4 regions of the Microcoleus sp. bin38.metabat.b11b12b14.051 genome follow, and region 3 is predicted to be linked to each of the others. Evidence: riboswitches for the same ligand, from Rfam matches in the RefSeq annotation. Region 3 holds a riboswitch; each other region holds the start of a gene.
What was found. Region 3 has a riboswitch for cobalamin ahead of QZW47_RS04540 (energy-coupling factor ABC transporter permease). Riboswitches for the same ligand answer to the same signal wherever they lie in the genome.

Region 1 (4,214 bases), on a different contig from region 3:
GGACTAAAGTCCTCACTACGAACCTTGACAGATTCTAGGTTTGTAGTGAGGACTTTAGTCCGCATCCATAGAAGAAGGACTAAAGTCCTCACTACGAACCTTTGTAGGTATGACTAATGACTCCGCATAATTAATTGCCAATTATAGCTGCAATTCGATCGCGCTCCAACTCTCTACCAATAATCACCAGCTTGGTTTGGCGGAGTTCCGAAGGTTGCCAAGGGCGATCGTAAAAACATTCTATACGATCGCCCACACCTTGCAACACCATCCGCATCGGTTTGTTGGGAACCGCCACAAACCCCTTAATCCGATAAATTTCTTCCTTCTGCATCAAGGATTGCAGCTTTTTCACCAAAGCTTCCGGTTCAAATTCGCGATCGGCAATAAAGAAAGTCGAGTTAATATCATCATCGTGCTCGTGTTCCTCTTCCGTGTCGTGGTGACTCGGGCGGGACTCCAAATCATCCTCAACCGCCGCATTAAATCCCAACAGCACATCGGGGTTAATTTCGCCACCCTTGCAAGGCACAATTTTCACACTCGGGCGCAACTCTTGCTGCAACCAGGTTTGAACTTTCTGGTGAGTTTCGGCATCTACGCGATCGACCTTCGTCAACAGTACCATATCGGCACAGGCCAACTGATCTTCAAACAATTCCTCGATCGGCGTTTCGTGATCCAAACTATCATCAGCCTCTCGCTGCGCCATCAAAGCATCGATATCGCCAACAAAAGTACCGCTAGCCACAGCCTCGCAATCAACAACCGCCACCACACCGTCAACAGTAGCGCCCGTGCGAATTTCCGGCCAGCGAAAAGCTTGAATCAAAGGCTTAGGAAGAGCCAGGCCCGAAGTCTCGATTAAGATACAATCAATTTGGTCTTTGCGCTTCAACAATTCCTGCATCGTCGGCAAAAATTCCTCTTGAACAGTGCAGCAAAGACAACCGTTTGTTAATTCTACAATATTGCTGGTGACAGTTTCTTCGTCATCGCAAACTTGGCAATCGCGCAGCAATTCACCGTCAATACCGATTTCGCCAAATTCATTAACCAAAACAGCAATGCGGCGGCCTTGATTGTTTTGCAACAAATGGCGAATTAAGGTAGTTTTGCCACTACCGAGAAAACCAGTAATAACTGTAACAGGAATCTTGTGCATTAAATTTTTTCTCAGGTTTAAATGTATGGTGTGCAACGCACACCATTCTTCAGTCCGCGGAGGCGGACTTTGTGTGTGTAGCAGCGGTTTCAACCGCCGACTCTGATCTTTGAATGTATGGTGTGCAAAGCACACCATTCTTCAGTCCGCGGAGGCGGACTTTGTGTGTGTAGCAGCGGTTTCAACCGCCGACTCTAATCTCTGATCTTTACTCTTCAGTCCGCGGAGGCGGACTTCGTTTGTGTAGCAGCGGTTTCAACCGCCGACTCTGATCTTTGTTTGACAAGAAGCGGTTTCAACCGCCGACTCTGATCTTTGTGTGTGTAGCAGCGGTTTCAACCGCCGACTCTTCTAAATGCACTCTCCTAAATGCACAACTCAACTCTAATTTCCCAGCGGCGGAATCTTCGCCAAAACGCCTTTCTTCAAAGCTTGAGGACGCTCAGCCCAAGGCAACAAACCATCCGGTTTAGCATAGTATTGACTCGCACATTCCAGTACAGCCTCGACGCTTTCCGGCTCATTCGCAGGCAAATCACCAAACAAATAAGTATACTTTCCAGCAGCAGCAAAAGACACGGCACAAGAGTGACTGCAAGCACTCATGCACTCAACTTCCCGAATATCAAATTTTTCTGAAAACTCCCAATCTTGAGCGAGTTTCAATAAATCTTCCATGAATTGTTGGCCGCCGCTTTTACCTTCGCGCTTGCCGTCTTTCCAAACACTAGCGCAAGCAGTGCAAACTAAAAGACAGTGTTTTGTGCGTACAGCCGTGTTAGTTCCATTCATCATCCATACCTCGTAGATGCGTTCAAAAGTGAGTTAGATATCGGCGGGCATTCTGACTTTAGAGGTGAAGGACTAAAGTCCTTACTACAAACCTCATTACAGTTGCGGGACAGCGCCGGACTTGCACCGAACTTTCCCCGTTTCCTCTGGCGGCTGCTCCCCGCTAGAACCGATCGCGAATTCAAATCCTACCACACTTGCCGCCCTTTGCCAAAAAAGTTATCTTGGTAATGGCGATTTTTAATATCTAGCTACATAAATTAACTCGGTTCGTAGTAAGGACTTTAGTCCTCTGATATTTCTGCGGACTGAAGTCCTTACTACGAACCTTATGAGCACTTTTCCCGACTTTTCTACACAGGGCTATCAAGTAACCCGCGAACTTGGATACAACAGTTTGGGCGGCCGCGTTACCTATTTTTAGGGAACTGGTATTAGCTTTTAGTTACATCCAGATTGCTTGAGCAACTGTACTGCGGATTCGCTTTAAATTTTCCATACCTATCTCTTTAAGCTTTAACAAAGACTCGTCGCTGGCTTCTACTAATTCTGACACCGTGAGGTATCCAGCAGCTTTCAATATATCAATTTTGCGCTCCGTGAGTCCATAAGGATATACGTGAGATTTTTTTAATTTGCTAATATCTTCCCTTAATATTAGCATTTCACCATGCTCAGGTAATTCAGGCAATTGAATTTTAAACAACTCACTTGTTTTGTGTAATTCTAAAGGCTCATTTCTCTCATTTTTTTCATTTAACCACCTAGTATAAATTTCATTGGTGACCCGAGCGCCACGAGTCTTTTCCAGCAATGTGCATAGATTCAAGCTATATCTTGTTCCTCGTCCTCTCGATTTCATTGCCCGTGAAACATCTCGAATTGAAATAAATCCAGTATATTCAAGTAGTTCTAACGGCTTTGATAGACGTTGTGCAATTTCTCTTAAAATAAGTACATTCTGCTTATTTTGCTTGCCAGCATCCTGAAATATTGATTCTGCAATCTCGGTTGCAGGATCGATCATTAGTGCATATATACCAAGTTTTGGCTTAAGCTCTTCAATCAATGGCCAATAGTAGTTACGGGCCAGGTAGATCAGTGTCTTTGTGATATTGGCGTAATTGATCTTACGTTTCTTACAGTTGTCAGACAGATTATTCCATGCAAATATAAATCCTCTCATATTTCCAAGTACAGCCCTTCCCATAAACCCCGCAACATTTTCTAAAGCAAATTGACCAGAGAAAGACTCTTCAGGAAGTCGCTCAGAAAACCTTTTTCTAATTATCTCGGCAAAGTTGGTATTATAGTCTTCTAGTTCATCATTTCTTGAAATATCGATCACCGTAGCATCATTATATACATCAAACCTTGTTCCAAAATTAGTAACTCCAGGGTAAATAGCAGCTTTACACGATATTACACTGCTCGATAAAGTCCGAAATATATCGAAAAACTCATGTAGCGGAGCTTCCCGACCAATGTGAGCCGCGTCATCAAATAAAATAACTATTCTTTTCCCAGATGCACTCGATAAACTAGATAATTCTCTCTGAAGTGATGTGATGTTTGGCAAAGCCTCAAACTCAGAGAGATTAGCTGCTTTAATAATTGTCCTATTTACGGCATCAATTATTAGCTGACTTAACATTTTTTCATACTTCTCACCTTCACTTCTGAGTAATTCAAGATGACGAAGACTGATGTATATGCCAAATGTAGAGCTTAGATTATTTTCAGGATACATTCTTCTTGATGCTTCTATCATAAGCGCACTTTTTCCGCTACCACGTGCCCCTTTTAATAAGACTGGGCCATGAGCAATCAAATTAGAAATAAAGCGCTGCTCTTGTTTTGAGAAATAATGCAGTTTCTCAAACTCTTCAGGCGAACAATCTTCTGCGGCTAAGATCAGCGATGTATTTTCATAAATAGTATTAACCATTAGAAAACTCCCATTTCTTGAATTTCTTGATAAGCTGCGATTGCTTCTGGAATATCGAGTTTATTTAGTGCATGACTGACAACAGAAACAATTAGTCCAAGGGTAGCGATATTACGAACAGTTTTCTCAATCAGCCGTCTAGTTGTTTCTCGATCCAAGGCTGAACTTAAAGGAATCACCAGTTCGTGATGTATTCCTTTTGAAAGTTGAGAGTATAGACTTGAAAACTCATTTAAAGTTTCATTATAGAATCTTTCAAAATCCTTTCTTCTAAGATCGGCTATCCATACATCCCCACTGACATCTTTG
Region 2 (4,214 bases), on a different contig from region 3:
GCGAGTTCAGCTTTGGATTCCGCCGCCCCCACAAATCCTACCGGGAAACCCAGAATTAACGCCGGTTTCGGAGCTCCAGCATCCAACATTTCTAGCAGTCGGAATAAAGCAGTCGGGGCATTGCCGATCGCGACAACTGCACCATCTAACTTATCTAGCCACAAATCGAGGGCTGCTGCCGATCGAGTATTGCCGATTTGCCGCGCCAATTCCGGGACTTCGGGATGCCAGAGGGTGCAAATCACTGGATTGTCGGCGGGTAGGCGTTTGCGGGTGATGCCTTCGGCTATCATGCGGGCGTCGCAGAGAATCGGCGCGCCTGCTGCGAGGGCTTGGCGCCCGTGGGTGGCGGCAAAGGGGGAAGCTGCTAAGTCTTTAACGATATCGATCATTCCGCAACTGTGAATTAGTCGTACTGCGACTGTTTCTAAGTCTGGTGGTAGGTTTGACAAGTCTGCTTCGGCGCGGATTGTGGCGAAGGATTTTTGGTATATTTCTGTTCCGTCTCGGATGTAGTCAATCATTTAAATAATTGGGCATGGGGCATTGGGCATTGGGCATTGGGCATTGGGCATGGGGCATCTCGCCCTGAGCGAAGTCGAAGGGTGGGGCATTGGGCATTGGCCAAACAGGGCATTGGGCATTGGGCATTGGGCATTGGAAATTGGGAATTAAAAGACTGTACTTAACTTTATTTGAAACTGCTATGGGTGGTTTGTTTGATTTGTGGAATAGCTTTTTTAATGAATCGCGAAGGCGCGAAGGAAGAAAGAGAAGGGGAATTTATTACAATTTGTCTGTTTTAATGGGATATATTTTTTTAATTCTGATTTTTGGGAATAAGAAATTCTTGCAATTTTGCGATCGCCCATCGATCGCAAAATTCACTGAATGAGTCACCCGGTTCTCGCATTTGCTGGTACACTCGCAACATTCGCTCGATCGCCCTGGGCATCTCAGGTACACTGATAGCTGGGAAGATTTGCCGTCCAAAGGGTAAGTCTTTTTTACCTGCATAAATGTTGTAAGCTGCGATCGTCTGGTTTTCTCGTTGAATCTGAGTTCCTACTAGGGTGATGTCAATCGGCTGGTGTTGGGCGCAGGACTTTTCGCAGCCGCTGAAATGGATATTGATCGATCGGTCGATCGTCAGTTTTTGGGCTAAATCCCTTACCATTGCTAGGGCGTCACTTTGAGTATCTGTCGCGGATGACGCGCAGCCACTGCTACCGGCACACGCAATTAAGCAAGAATCTAGGCGAGTTGCGGATGAGTGCAATCCTAATTCGGCGATTTGCTGTTTGACTTCAGAAACCTGGGGGTTGGGGATGTCGGAAATCACCAGATTTTGCCACGGCGTTAGTCTCAGGGTGCTGCTGGCTAGATTTTGGGCTAAATTTGCTAAATTTCGCAGTTGCTTTGATTCTAGCCTACCGAGAGGCAGTGCAATGCCGATGTAGGAGAAATCGGACTGTCGTTGGGGGTGAATGCCTAGATTGCTGTTGCGTGCGATCGCTCTTGAATGTGCGGTCAAAAGCCTCTCAGGGGCAGGCAAGATGCCTACCCCACAAGAGTTTTGGGAGATGTCTCTTTCTGAAAGATCGATCGACCTTCGCCGGAATGCAAACGGTAAGTTTTGCTCTACTTTTTCTAGGTAAATTTCAGCGTCCCAATCAGCGAGTAGATGACGTAAGCGCGGTTTTTTGCCATTAATTCGAGGCTGATATTTGGTATATTCAAGATATACGTTAGTTAGGGCTGCTAATACTGCAATACATTGCGATTCTTCGATGATAATTCCTGTATCGCCGTTCAAGTACAGCCGAAAAACTATTTCGGATTTGGTCGAGATTCTTTCTGCTACTAATAAGATATCGTTCCGTAGATTGCGGATCGAAACTGTTTCGCCGCCGTCAAAGCCAATACTGAATTTAGCGGAAAGTTCCGATAATTCGGGATGAGTTTGCAAATAATCATCCCAAGCTGCAACCAGCGGGCGAGTATCAACTAACTGTTGGCGATCGATTCCTGCTGTTGGGCTTGCCATTATATTGCGAATTGGGTCAACTTCAACGCGGCGAGATGCTAATCCCAATTCCTGTAACTCGCGCCAAACCGACGGGGGAATTTCTGAGTGCAATTCTCGGATTTGCAAATTTGCCCGATTTGTGACTTGCAAAGAGCCGGTACTGTAGCGATCGATCAAATTGGCGATCGACCAACACTGCTGTACATTTAAAATTCCCCCCGGAATCCGCATCCTCGATAAAACTCCGTCTCGGGCTTGGGAACCGTAAAATAAGCCCGGACAAGTCGGTAAATCAGTCAAAGCTAACAAATAATCTCCTTCCCCGTGCGACGCAGGGAACTTACAATTTAGTTGACAGTTGACAGTTGACAGTTGACAGATGAGTGCGACCTCTCCAGGTCAGGGAGACGATTGGAGTCATCAATAATCTGATTTTAATTTCTCCCTACAAAAGAGAGGCTTTAAACCAATTTTTTCTGGTAAACGTGCCAAAAGCGCCCTGAAATCGGCATTCTGACTTTCACAGTTGCGGCACAGCGCCGGAATTGCACCGGACTTTCCCGCTTTCAGGTTTCAGAAATGTATCATAAGTCGATCGCCCGCAGCGAAAAATATTAAATTTCTTAACAAATGGCTGGTTATTTTGTATAGTTGCTAATAGGATCTCGCCAGTACAGAGGAATATTCCAGGTGTAGCAAAGCTTTGAGATTTCTACCTCAGCCTCGCAGTGACAGAAATACGTTTTTTTCGTCCAGGACTGTACAATAGACCTCTTGCAAAAATCCTTTTAATCAAATTTTCGGACGTGCAAGATGCCCATCCCACAAGAGAAAAAATTTTTGTGGGATGGGCATCTTGCCCGTCCCAGGTATTTTTGCAAAAGGTCTAATAAACATCTGATAGATTTTTCACCTATTCTAGCTGTGTGGTGGATTTTTTCGTTTGTCCAAATATAAAATTAACCCTATTGCACCAAAGAGTAATGGCAAACACCAAGACTGCAAAAACCACCATACAATGAGAGCAAATGACCAACGTTCTGAGACTGGGATATATTCTAGGTCTGGTTTGCCGTCGTACCAATATGGGCTAATCCAAACCATCCCATATGCTATCACATATACGAGCAGTGGATAAACAGTAAATGTCACAATTATTTGGTTGCGAAGATTCATAAAATAACAACGCTGATTTTATTTGATAGTTAATTTTGCTTCTTTTTGGCGATCGCCCATTTTGCCTGTAATCGTAATGTTTCCGGGGCGTAGCGCTCGAAATGTGCCAGGTTCTGCGCCCATGTGGTAAAAAGAGCGATCGAGCAAAGGTGTCGGATTGTCAGGTCTGCGGGGTACATTAGGCTCATATTGTTGATAGTCTGGAGTCCGAAAGCTGCAAGATATCGGGGGAAGTAATTTACCAGTTGAATCAGAAGCTATCATTGCAAAGGTAATGCGATCGCCCACGCGCACTGTTGCCACTTCCGGTTGAATCCGAACATTCCAATCTTGCGGATAAACAGTACCGGACATCTGGAGTGTTTCTTTACCTTTTTTAGCCAACACAACAAACTTTCCCGGTGCAATTCCAGTTACAGTTCCATCTGGAACAATTGTGATAATTCCTGGATTTTTAGACAACCATACCCAAGATTTATCGGAACGGGCAAACGCTGATACGATACAATCAGAATCACTGCGTTCTCCTATTTTTATTTTAGTCGTTTTACCTACAATTAAAGGGTTGACATTTTCAAATTTGTAATCGAGGCAAGGGGTAGCTTTATGCTCGCCAATCTTAAGCGGATTGAAGTTAGGTAATGCTGTACAACTCATTAATCCTAATGATTGTGTAAGTGCAATTCCGTAGATAATCAGGGTTGATTGTTTTTGACGATTCATTTGCGTTAGATGTATCAATCAAAGATTTATACAATTCAAGTCAGAGTGTTTCTCAATAAAATAGCAATCCCAGATTATTATTGAAAATTGATAAGTAGTAATTAGCAGTCAGGGCGCAATGCAGAAATGGCTTTCGGTGGTGGGAATTGGGGAAGACGGACTTTTGGGATTGAGCCCGATCGCCCGATCGTTACTCGATCGATCTAAAATCATTGTCGGCGGCGCGCGCCACCTCGCAATGCTACCAACCGACGACACTCGCGAACACTTGGTTTGGAGCTCGCCG
Region 3 (4,214 bases):
TCAAAGGTTCGATCGGGCTAAAGTTCAATGACTCCGAAAGTTTGAGTCAAGCTGTGATTCAATCAGGGAGCGGAAGGGAGTCCGCACTACCAACGTGGATGCGGACTTGCTTTGCTGAGTGCTCCCGCTGGATATTATGCAATGGCGTCGGCACCTACAAGAGTCTCGAATTGTGCTAATAGCGTTCCATCAGTATTGTTGTTAACTCCAAAAATTTTAGGTAATTGATTTGTTTGGGCGAGAACTTGTCTCACTTCTCGGTTAGATATATCTGCTAGATTTTTGTTATTTAAAATAGCATTAACGGCGGCGATACCGATACCTTGACCAACTGCGGCGTTGAATTCTACAATTCTGCCGACAGAACACGCAAACCCTTCAAATCCAGAGCAGGGACTGACAACTGCCAGGTTAGGAATGTTTTTTATCAATGCGTGGCGGATGCCAATATTGAAGGTTGGCTGTTTGAAACTCAGGCTTTTAAACCACCCCAGACTGTTTGCTTTATCGCCAAGGCTCGGAATGCCTCCCCGAACATCAAAATGATAGCTAAATGTGCCGAGTGCCTCATTAGCAGGTACGCCACCAAGCAGCATTTGTGCGCCGGTTAAAGGTTCTACAACTCCCGTCACGTTCCCGGCGTGTCTGATATAAAGTTCTGAGGCAGAAGTAACAGAAGTAGCTCCCAAACTCTTCAGCCAAGTTGCTACAGATAGCATCTCTCTTTGCATATTAGCTGTGGGTTTGCTGCCGCTTCTGGCTAAGGCTTCTGCTTCGCTGCCGGTGACTGCAAATAACAGCGCGTTCCACGACAGTCTATCATCGGGAAGTATGGCGATATTTCCCTCATCTAAAATTATGCCGGTTTCAGGAAAAGATAGCTTTCTGCCTCTAAACGAGTGGTATGCTACAGACAGTGCGGGCGATCGCACATCGATGTAATCGTTCCCCGCCCACAGAGTTTTGAGGTTTCCTCTGGTGTCGATCATTTCCTGGCGCAGTTGTTCTGCTAGTTTGGCATCTTTACCCGCAGCGGCTAGCAAAAATTTTTGAGCCTCGGAATCAGCAAGGTTTGTGAAGCGTTTTAGATAAAGGTAATCGAGTTCTTTCAGTCTTCTGACACTGAGTCCTTGGGTTTCAAAAACTAGGGTGACAGGAAGTTCTGAGTTAGGCAAACCAAAGGTTTCAAATCCATTCAGCTTTCGCACACCTGCCGCTTGAGCTAATTCGCCATTGACAGTGGCATCAATAAATTGTTTGGCTGCATAAACTGTCCCTGTCGAGGTAATTATGCTAGAAATTTTTTTGCCTTCTTTATTAACTGATTTAATTTCTACTTTGCTGAGGATTGCGACTCCTGCTTGTACCAGCATTGCTTTCAGCGCTGGACTGGCTTTGCGGGGGTCAAGGGCGATCGCGCTGACACCGGATTTTTGCAGGAGTTCTTGATAGATTGTCGGCGGTGAACCGAAGGTATCTAAATTTAAAGATTGTTGCAGTTGTTGACTGATTTGACTTCTATCTAAATAAGCGAGTCCACCTCTGACTAAATGCCCGCCAATTCCTTCTTGCAAGCTTCCTTTAGACATCAGCAAAACTCGCGGATAAAGGTTTGTCCGGCGGCGGTATTCTCGGGCGGCTGAGATAACGGCTAGAACTCCTGGAACTTCATCACCAAAGCAAATGATGTCGTAAGAACGCAAATTCATTAGCATTATTTAATTACCTCTGGCGATCGCCATTTTTGCGATAGGACGCAATTCCTCCCGAGAAAACCGTTTTACTCCTAAACTCAAGAAGGCATCAGGCACAATAGCAGGTTTTTTTGGGTGATGGTAAAGACCCATATCTATGCCAAAAAACCAGTCCATGCGTTCTGCCCAAAGTATGAGCAATATTGCTTTTAGCAATCCTGGAATTAATTCTTGAAGTTCGTTATCCACTGGTGTTTCGTCTGAGTCTGGTAGTTCGTCGGCTGAGGGCCAGTGCTTCGGAAAGTTGTAATCTAACATGGTGGTTGTCCTCAAAACTCATTGATATTATAGCATTGAGTTGTTTAGCTATAATTTTGAATTGTGTGAAGATTTTAACGAACCTCGAAGGCGCGAAGGACGCGAAGGAAGAGAAGGAAGAAGATAGGCGATATTGAGTTATTTAATCTGAAATAATTTTTGTAAAATATCGGTTGAGAGTTGCGCGATCGACTAAACTATATCTAACCAGTCGGTTCTAATGGGGAACAGCCGTTAGAGGAAAGGGGGAAAGTTCGGTGCAAGTCCGGCGCTGTCCCGCAACTGTAATGAAAGTCTTGTTGCTTTCTGAGTCAGGATGCCCGCCGATGCGTTAGTTTAGATTGTCTCATCTGCGAGGTTCAGTGTGAAGGCCAGAAATCGGAAATTGGTCAGCTTGGGATTGATGGCTGGCTTGAGTTGTTATCTTGTCCTAGCATCGGCAACACCGGCCGCAGCTATGCACATTTCGGAAGGTTTTTTGCCGGTGCAATGGGCGGCGTTTTGGTGGATGGTGGCGCTGCCTTTTTTTGTATTCGGTTTGCGATCGATCGCCCAAATTACCAAAGAACACCCGGAACTTAAATTATTACTTGCTTTGGCGGGTGCGTTTACTTTTGTGCTTTCTGCGTTGAAAATTCCTTCGGTAACGGGGAGTTGCTCTCACCCAACGGGTACAGGTTTGGGTGCAATTTTGTTCGGCCCTTCGGTGATGGCTGTATTGGGGGCTTTAGTGCTGTTGTTTCAAACATTACTGCTAGCCCACGGCGGCTTGACAACGTTGGGCGCTAATATGTTTTCGATGGCGATTGTCGGGCCTTTTGCTGCATATTTTATCTATCGATTGCTGTTGCGAACTGGCAGTCAGCGGGCGGCAATTTTTGGTGCGGCGGCTTTGGCAGATTTGCTGACTTATCTGACGACTTCGATACAATTAGCGTTAGCTTTTCCGGCAGCAACTGGCGGTTTTATGACTTCATTTCTCAAGTTTGCTGGCATCTTTGCAATTACTCAAGTTCCTCTGGCGATCGCTGAGGGATTGCTGACTGTATTGGTCTGGAATTGGCTACATTCTTACGGAAAGCCGGAGTTGGAAACTTTGAAATTATTGAGACAGGAGTCATAAATTGTGAATCAAAAACCTACCAAAAATCAGCAAGCTACTTCGCAACAAAATTGGCTGTTAGCGGTTGCAGTGATTGTTCTGGCAGCATTTCCTCTTATTTTTGTCCGGGGTGAATACGGCGGTACGGATGACCAAGCTAAGAAAGCAATTACCGAAATTCAACCGGGTTATAAACCTTGGTTCAATCACTTATTTGAGCCTGCTAGCAGCGAAATCTCCAGTCTATTGTTTGCGTCTCAAGCAGCGATGGGGGCGGGCGTAGTTGGCTACGTGATTGGGTTGTATAAAGGCCGATCGCAATCTGGGCAACAATCTGACAAGAAATCCTCGGAATGAACCATCAGATTGATAGTCTGGCTTATACAAATCGCTTACGGGGGTTGCCGCCAGCTCACAAACTATCATTTGCGATCGCCCTATTAATCCTGTCTCTAGTTTCCCATGTCGCGGTGCAGTTGTCGATCGCCCTTTGGTTGACAATCTGGATCGTTGTTTATGCAGGAATTCCCGCGAAACTCTATCTGCGCTTGCTGTTGCTACCGCTGATGTTTTTGCTGACGAGTGTGCCGGCGTTGGCGATTGGTGCGGTTGCGGGCGATCGAATTCCGACAATTCAATGGGATATTTGGGAAGGTTGGGGGATTAACATCGGCAGTTTTTATCTGTATGTGAGTCGTATTGGCATATATCAGGTGAGTTTATTGTTAGCGCGCGCGATCGCATCCACAAGCTGTATGTACTTCATCCTGTTGACAGTCCCATTTACCGAAATCTTGCAAATCCTCCGCAAACTAAGGTGTCCAGAGTTAGTCACAGAACTGCTATTACTAATGTATCGCTTTATTTTTAGCTTATTGGCGATCGCAGATGAAATTTGGATCGCCCAAAACTCCCGATGTGGCTATCGCACTTGGAAATTAGGAATGCACAGTTTAGGCATTTTAATCGGGCAATTATTGCAACGAACATTAGTAAACTACCGTCAAGTTTCCCTTAGTTTAGCCTCGCGTGGCTTCAACGGAGAATTGCGCGTTTGGAATTCCAACCCTTACAAACCTTCGCGCAGATACACATTTGAA
Region 4 (4,214 bases), on a different contig from region 3:
TGCATACATTATACCTTCTCAATAGTCCGGACTGTTTTTTAACGCCCTGTAAGCCTTACTTGGCTTGTCCTACCATTTTTAACGCATTTTTTGAAACTTAGCGCTGGACTTAAATGAAATAAAAAATAGTCCACTATACAGCAAGTCTGGGTTTCTGGTACTCGACCAATGCCAAAAACTGTCCAAAGTATTGCCAAGACTTCGGACAGTTTTTGATTTTTCAGGCACTCGCTAAACACCAGTCATTGTTTTAGTAGAACTTGCTGCTGTTAAATCTGCGGGCGAATTTGCTCGGATGGCGCGGAACATTCCAAACCTACAAAGCCCCGCACCAAATGCTAAACGCATTAGTAAAAGAGTCGGTACTTCTCGCAGAGACTTGATGAAACCCGATACACCAAAACGCACTAATCCGGCCGGTCTAACTATACCTTGCCAGATAGAATCTATCCAGGAAGGAAGGGTTTCATTCGTCCAATCTCCGGTAGTTACAGCGCCCTCCACAAACCCTGTTGCTTCTAAAAGTTCTGAAAAGCCCTCGATGCTTGAAAAAGCCGGATGCGACCATTGATCCAGCAGTTGTTGCATTACCGGTTTCTCCCAGAAATTGAGCGGGATTTGGCGATCGTCCCTTTGATTCCAATCGGCCACAACTAGCACACCACCGGGCTTTACGACTCTCATCAACTCTTTCGCGAAGACGGCTTTATCTGGCATATGTGGGCCAGCTTCGATCGACCAAACCACATCAAAACTCGCATCTGGAAACGACAGCGCCATCGCATCATCCACCCGAAACTGTAAATCGAGATCGGGGGGAGTTAATTCTTGGGCGCGTTTAACTTGCTGCGGGCTGATGGTAATCCCTGTGACAGCAAACCGATAATCCTGGGCCAGAATCCGGCTGCTACCGCCAATTCCACAGCCCACATCTAAGACTGTAGTACCAGCAGGTAATCGATCCAAGCCGCCCCAGCGCACCATTTCATGCACAAAATCCGATTTGGCGGCGAGGAAATCTTTCCGTTGTGGCGGGGAACCATAATGGCCTAAATGGATGTGTTCGCCCCAATAAAACTCTAAAATGCCGTCTTCCGTCCATTCGTCGTAGGAATTGGCCACGGAGTCGGATGATTGATAAGGGCGAGCTGTGATTAAATAGATCAAAAGGGCGATCGCCAGCAGTGCAAACAAAACTCCAAATACAACAACAAATAAATTCATTTTTTACCTTCTCTTCAAAGCTGAATACAGACTGAAATTCCAAAAAAATCTGGCAATTGAACGATTATAAGATAAGACAGCGGTTTCAACCGCCAGAAAGTCAAGTCAAACGATGCCTGCACTTCGACAAGCGATAGCGAACCCCTCCGCGGACTGAAGCATAAAACATAATTTTCAGTGCTCGTTATTCAACCCGCGGAGGTGTTCGGCGAGCGAAGTCGAGTCGCGGGTTTTGTCTGTATAGAAGCGGTTTCAACCGCCATGTGTTCTACATTAACTAATTGAGTTTCTGCTTTTTCTCTAAATAATGCGATCGATTGCAAGCTATCAGAATCGGCATCCCAAAGAATGAACTTGAAACAATCAGGAATCTCCCAAATAGTCAGGATTTTTGAATTACCAAGCAGGTGCAGATTAGCATTGTGACACGCCCGAAGATTGTAATTAGGGATGCGCTCAGAGAGATGATGAATATTGTGATAAGCAATATCAGCCGAAAACCAATTGAGAATTCTGGGTAATTTCAGATAACTACTACCTTCGATCGCGCCCAGCAGATAGTCCCAGCCCTCTGTTTTGTGAGCGTAGGAACCCTCAAAGTTATGCTGCACAAAGAAGATACAGATAAATATCGCCGCTGAGCAAGTCATCACAATTGAGTAAACACTCCAGAAAAACCCAACCCCAAGTAAGTTACCCAGATACAGCCAGCTACCAACAACACAAATATTGTTGAATAGTAAATCCCAAAACTCAGCCGTCGTATACCAATGTTTAGATTTATAAGAAGCAATGATTCTCGATAAACCCATGCCCAAATCTTGACTTAGACAATCAAAAGTATGTCGGATAAAACCAGCAATTCCCAAGATTAGCGCGAGTCTTGGTTTGATAATTAGGTAGAAAAAACCACCAGGAAACAGCATCAACGGATGTCTCAGCACCTGATATATTTTTTGATTGAATGTACTGAGCGCCGCAAATTTTTCGGTAGTAGTCAATGCCGAAGGGCCTCGATACATATCCCAATTACCATTATTTTTGTGATGGTAAGCGTGTCCCCTAGACCAGGGATACTGAGGAATTGCATTGATGATACCGAGCAGAAAACCCACGGTGCGATTGACTTTTTTGGAACTAAACAAAGAATAGTGCCCACAATCGTGCATCAAGGAGAAACACCGTCCTGAAAACAGTGTCATCAAGACCAGAATCGGCGGCAGCAGCCATACAGAAAGGGCAGTAGCTTTAAATGCTAAAAACCATAAAAATAGATAGGGAATTACTGTATTAAGTATTTGGCAACTAGCTTTAAAATTGTTGCTTTTTATGTAAGGAGCTAGCACAAAGTCTGACTTTTTAATGGCGTTCTTCATTCCAATTTCTCGCCATAGTACGTCAATTGTAAAAATGCTAAATCAACTATCATCTATACCTCGTAGACGAAAAAGAACAGATTTGCAATATCGGCGGGCCTTCTGACTAAGAGACTGTAAAATCTCATCACAGTTGCGGGACAGCGCCGGACTTACGCCGGACTTTCCCCGTCTCTTCCAACGGTTATTTTTTGTTGGAACCGATTTTTGCACTTGTATGAGGTTATCACATTTCTGGTTTGTTTGCAGAAAAGACTGTGAAACCTGTCACCAGCGCCCGCAATGACTATCTTCCGGGTTCAACTACCCTTTCGATCGCACTTTGCAAACTGTGGCGACTCCCGAAAACTGGTTATTTGCCGGCTGTATGGGCGATCGACTTTCACGAAAAAACTGCGGTAATCCAGAAATCTCAAGCAGGCTATAGTTCTTCTCTAGTGGTTTTGGGCTGCTTGTAAGTCTTGGTATTCTGCTTTAAAGCTTTGCAGAGCAATCTCGTTCACAGACCTATAAAAATATTGAAAACTATCCTAAAATAATCAAAATATTATATCATGTCAATGTAAATTTATCAAGATTAAAAATGCTCCGCCTACTGACATTAGGATCTTTGCTGGTAGCGATCGCCTCAACTGTACCTAGTGCGATCGCCCAACCGATCGCTATTTCACCTAATACAGCGCACACCAAACAACAGGCGATCGCAGAAGCCACAATTGAGCCTGCTATATTTTCTCCTGCGGAACTAGGCGAGAGTTTTCATAGAAACTTTGAAAAAATCGAAAAACAGCCCTGCAACGAAAAGCTGAAAACAGAAAAATCCGTTCGCTATCGCATCTGTACCGTGAATCAAGGAAATGGTAAAACCAGAATTGTCTCAGCCTCAGAAGCCAACATAGAAGTGGGCGATGGCATGGGATACTGGTTTACAGAAACTGGCAAGGTTTACGCTATTCGTTTTTTTCATAGCGGTCAAACCTTTATTTTCGGACTTAAAAACGGCAGTTTGTTAGCGGAACTGATTGAAAAAAGACGGGTGAATATGGATTTTAAAGATGCACAAAAGAAGGCATTAGAGAAGAGTGCCAGAGAAGGAGGCAAGAGCATTATTCAGAGATTCAAATAGGAGTAAAACTATTCTCTTTTGTATTTTGGGTTTCTGATTAACACTTAATTCCTGGATGTTTCCTTGGTATATTCTCTACTGTCATCTGGTGCATTTACTATTGTAAAACGGCAAAATGCTTCTAAAACAAGTCTAGTATGTTGAAACACTTAATGGTTATGATTGGAACTTTGGCTATATTGTTGATACCTTTGTCTAGTGTAGCTAGAGCAGAAAGTTGTAAATTAACGATAGATTGCCCCTTTGAAAATGAAATCAACGATCCTTGGATTGAGGGAGCTAGATTAGAACAAACTGGAGACTTTGATGCTGCCATAATTCAGTATCAAAAAGCATTAGATGCTGCCCAAAAACTCAATATTGTAACTTTGGAAGCAAAGCAAAATCAACACTTAGGAAAATGTGCAGCGACAGGTTCAGAAGCCCGGTTAGTCCCAGCGAGAGCAGGTAGACAATATTTGCGCGATCGTGCCGACGGTGATCAATCT

Region 1: another riboswitch for cobalamin. It lies ahead of QZW47_RS15025 (DUF1636 domain-containing protein); the one in region 3 lies ahead of QZW47_RS04540 (energy-coupling factor ABC transporter permease).
Region 2: another riboswitch for cobalamin. It lies ahead of cobG (precorrin-3B synthase); the one in region 3 lies ahead of QZW47_RS04540 (energy-coupling factor ABC transporter permease).
Region 4: another riboswitch for cobalamin. It lies ahead of QZW47_RS22640 (fatty acid desaturase); the one in region 3 lies ahead of QZW47_RS04540 (energy-coupling factor ABC transporter permease).

The regions. Positions count from the first base shown of each region.
Region 1 is NZ_JAAFKD010000012.1:183,526-187,739, reverse strand. It holds gene cobW (cobalamin biosynthesis protein CobW) at 131-1,165, opposite strand; gene QZW47_RS15025 (DUF1636 domain-containing protein) at 1,550-1,960, opposite strand; cobalamin riboswitch at 1,982-2,146, opposite strand; gene QZW47_RS15020 (DNA-directed RNA polymerase subunit alpha C-terminal domain-containing protein) at 2,403-3,905, opposite strand; gene QZW47_RS15015 (hypothetical protein) at 3,905-4,214, opposite strand, start outside.
Region 2 is NZ_JAAFKD010000049.1:21,994-26,207, reverse strand. It holds gene QZW47_RS29000 (precorrin-8X methylmutase) at 1-524, opposite strand, end outside; gene QZW47_RS28995 (hypothetical protein) at 547-675, shown strand; gene cobG (precorrin-3B synthase) at 821-2,338, opposite strand; adenosylcobalamin-variant (AdoCbl-variant) riboswitch at 2,500-2,607, opposite strand; gene QZW47_RS28985 (hypothetical protein) at 3,224-3,862, opposite strand; gene cbiE (precorrin-6y C5,15-methyltransferase (decarboxylating) subunit CbiE) at 4,047-4,214, shown strand, end outside.
Region 3 is NZ_JAAFKD010000003.1:21,726-25,939, forward strand. It holds gene QZW47_RS04530 (FAD-dependent oxidoreductase) at 135-1,709, opposite strand; gene QZW47_RS04535 (Uma2 family endonuclease) at 1,719-2,012, opposite strand; cobalamin riboswitch at 2,208-2,355, shown strand; gene QZW47_RS04540 (energy-coupling factor ABC transporter permease) at 2,416-3,135, shown strand; gene QZW47_RS04545 (energy-coupling factor ABC transporter substrate-binding protein) at 3,139-3,471, shown strand; gene cbiQ (cobalt ECF transporter T component CbiQ) at 3,468-4,214, shown strand, end outside.
Region 4 is NZ_JAAFKD010000025.1:39,799-44,012, forward strand. It holds gene QZW47_RS22635 (methyltransferase domain-containing protein) at 232-1,224, opposite strand; gene QZW47_RS22640 (fatty acid desaturase) at 1,413-2,600, opposite strand; cobalamin riboswitch at 2,675-2,820, opposite strand; gene QZW47_RS22645 (hypothetical protein) at 2,858-3,058, shown strand; gene QZW47_RS22650 (hypothetical protein) at 3,184-3,726, shown strand; gene QZW47_RS22655 (hypothetical protein) at 3,885-4,214, shown strand, end outside.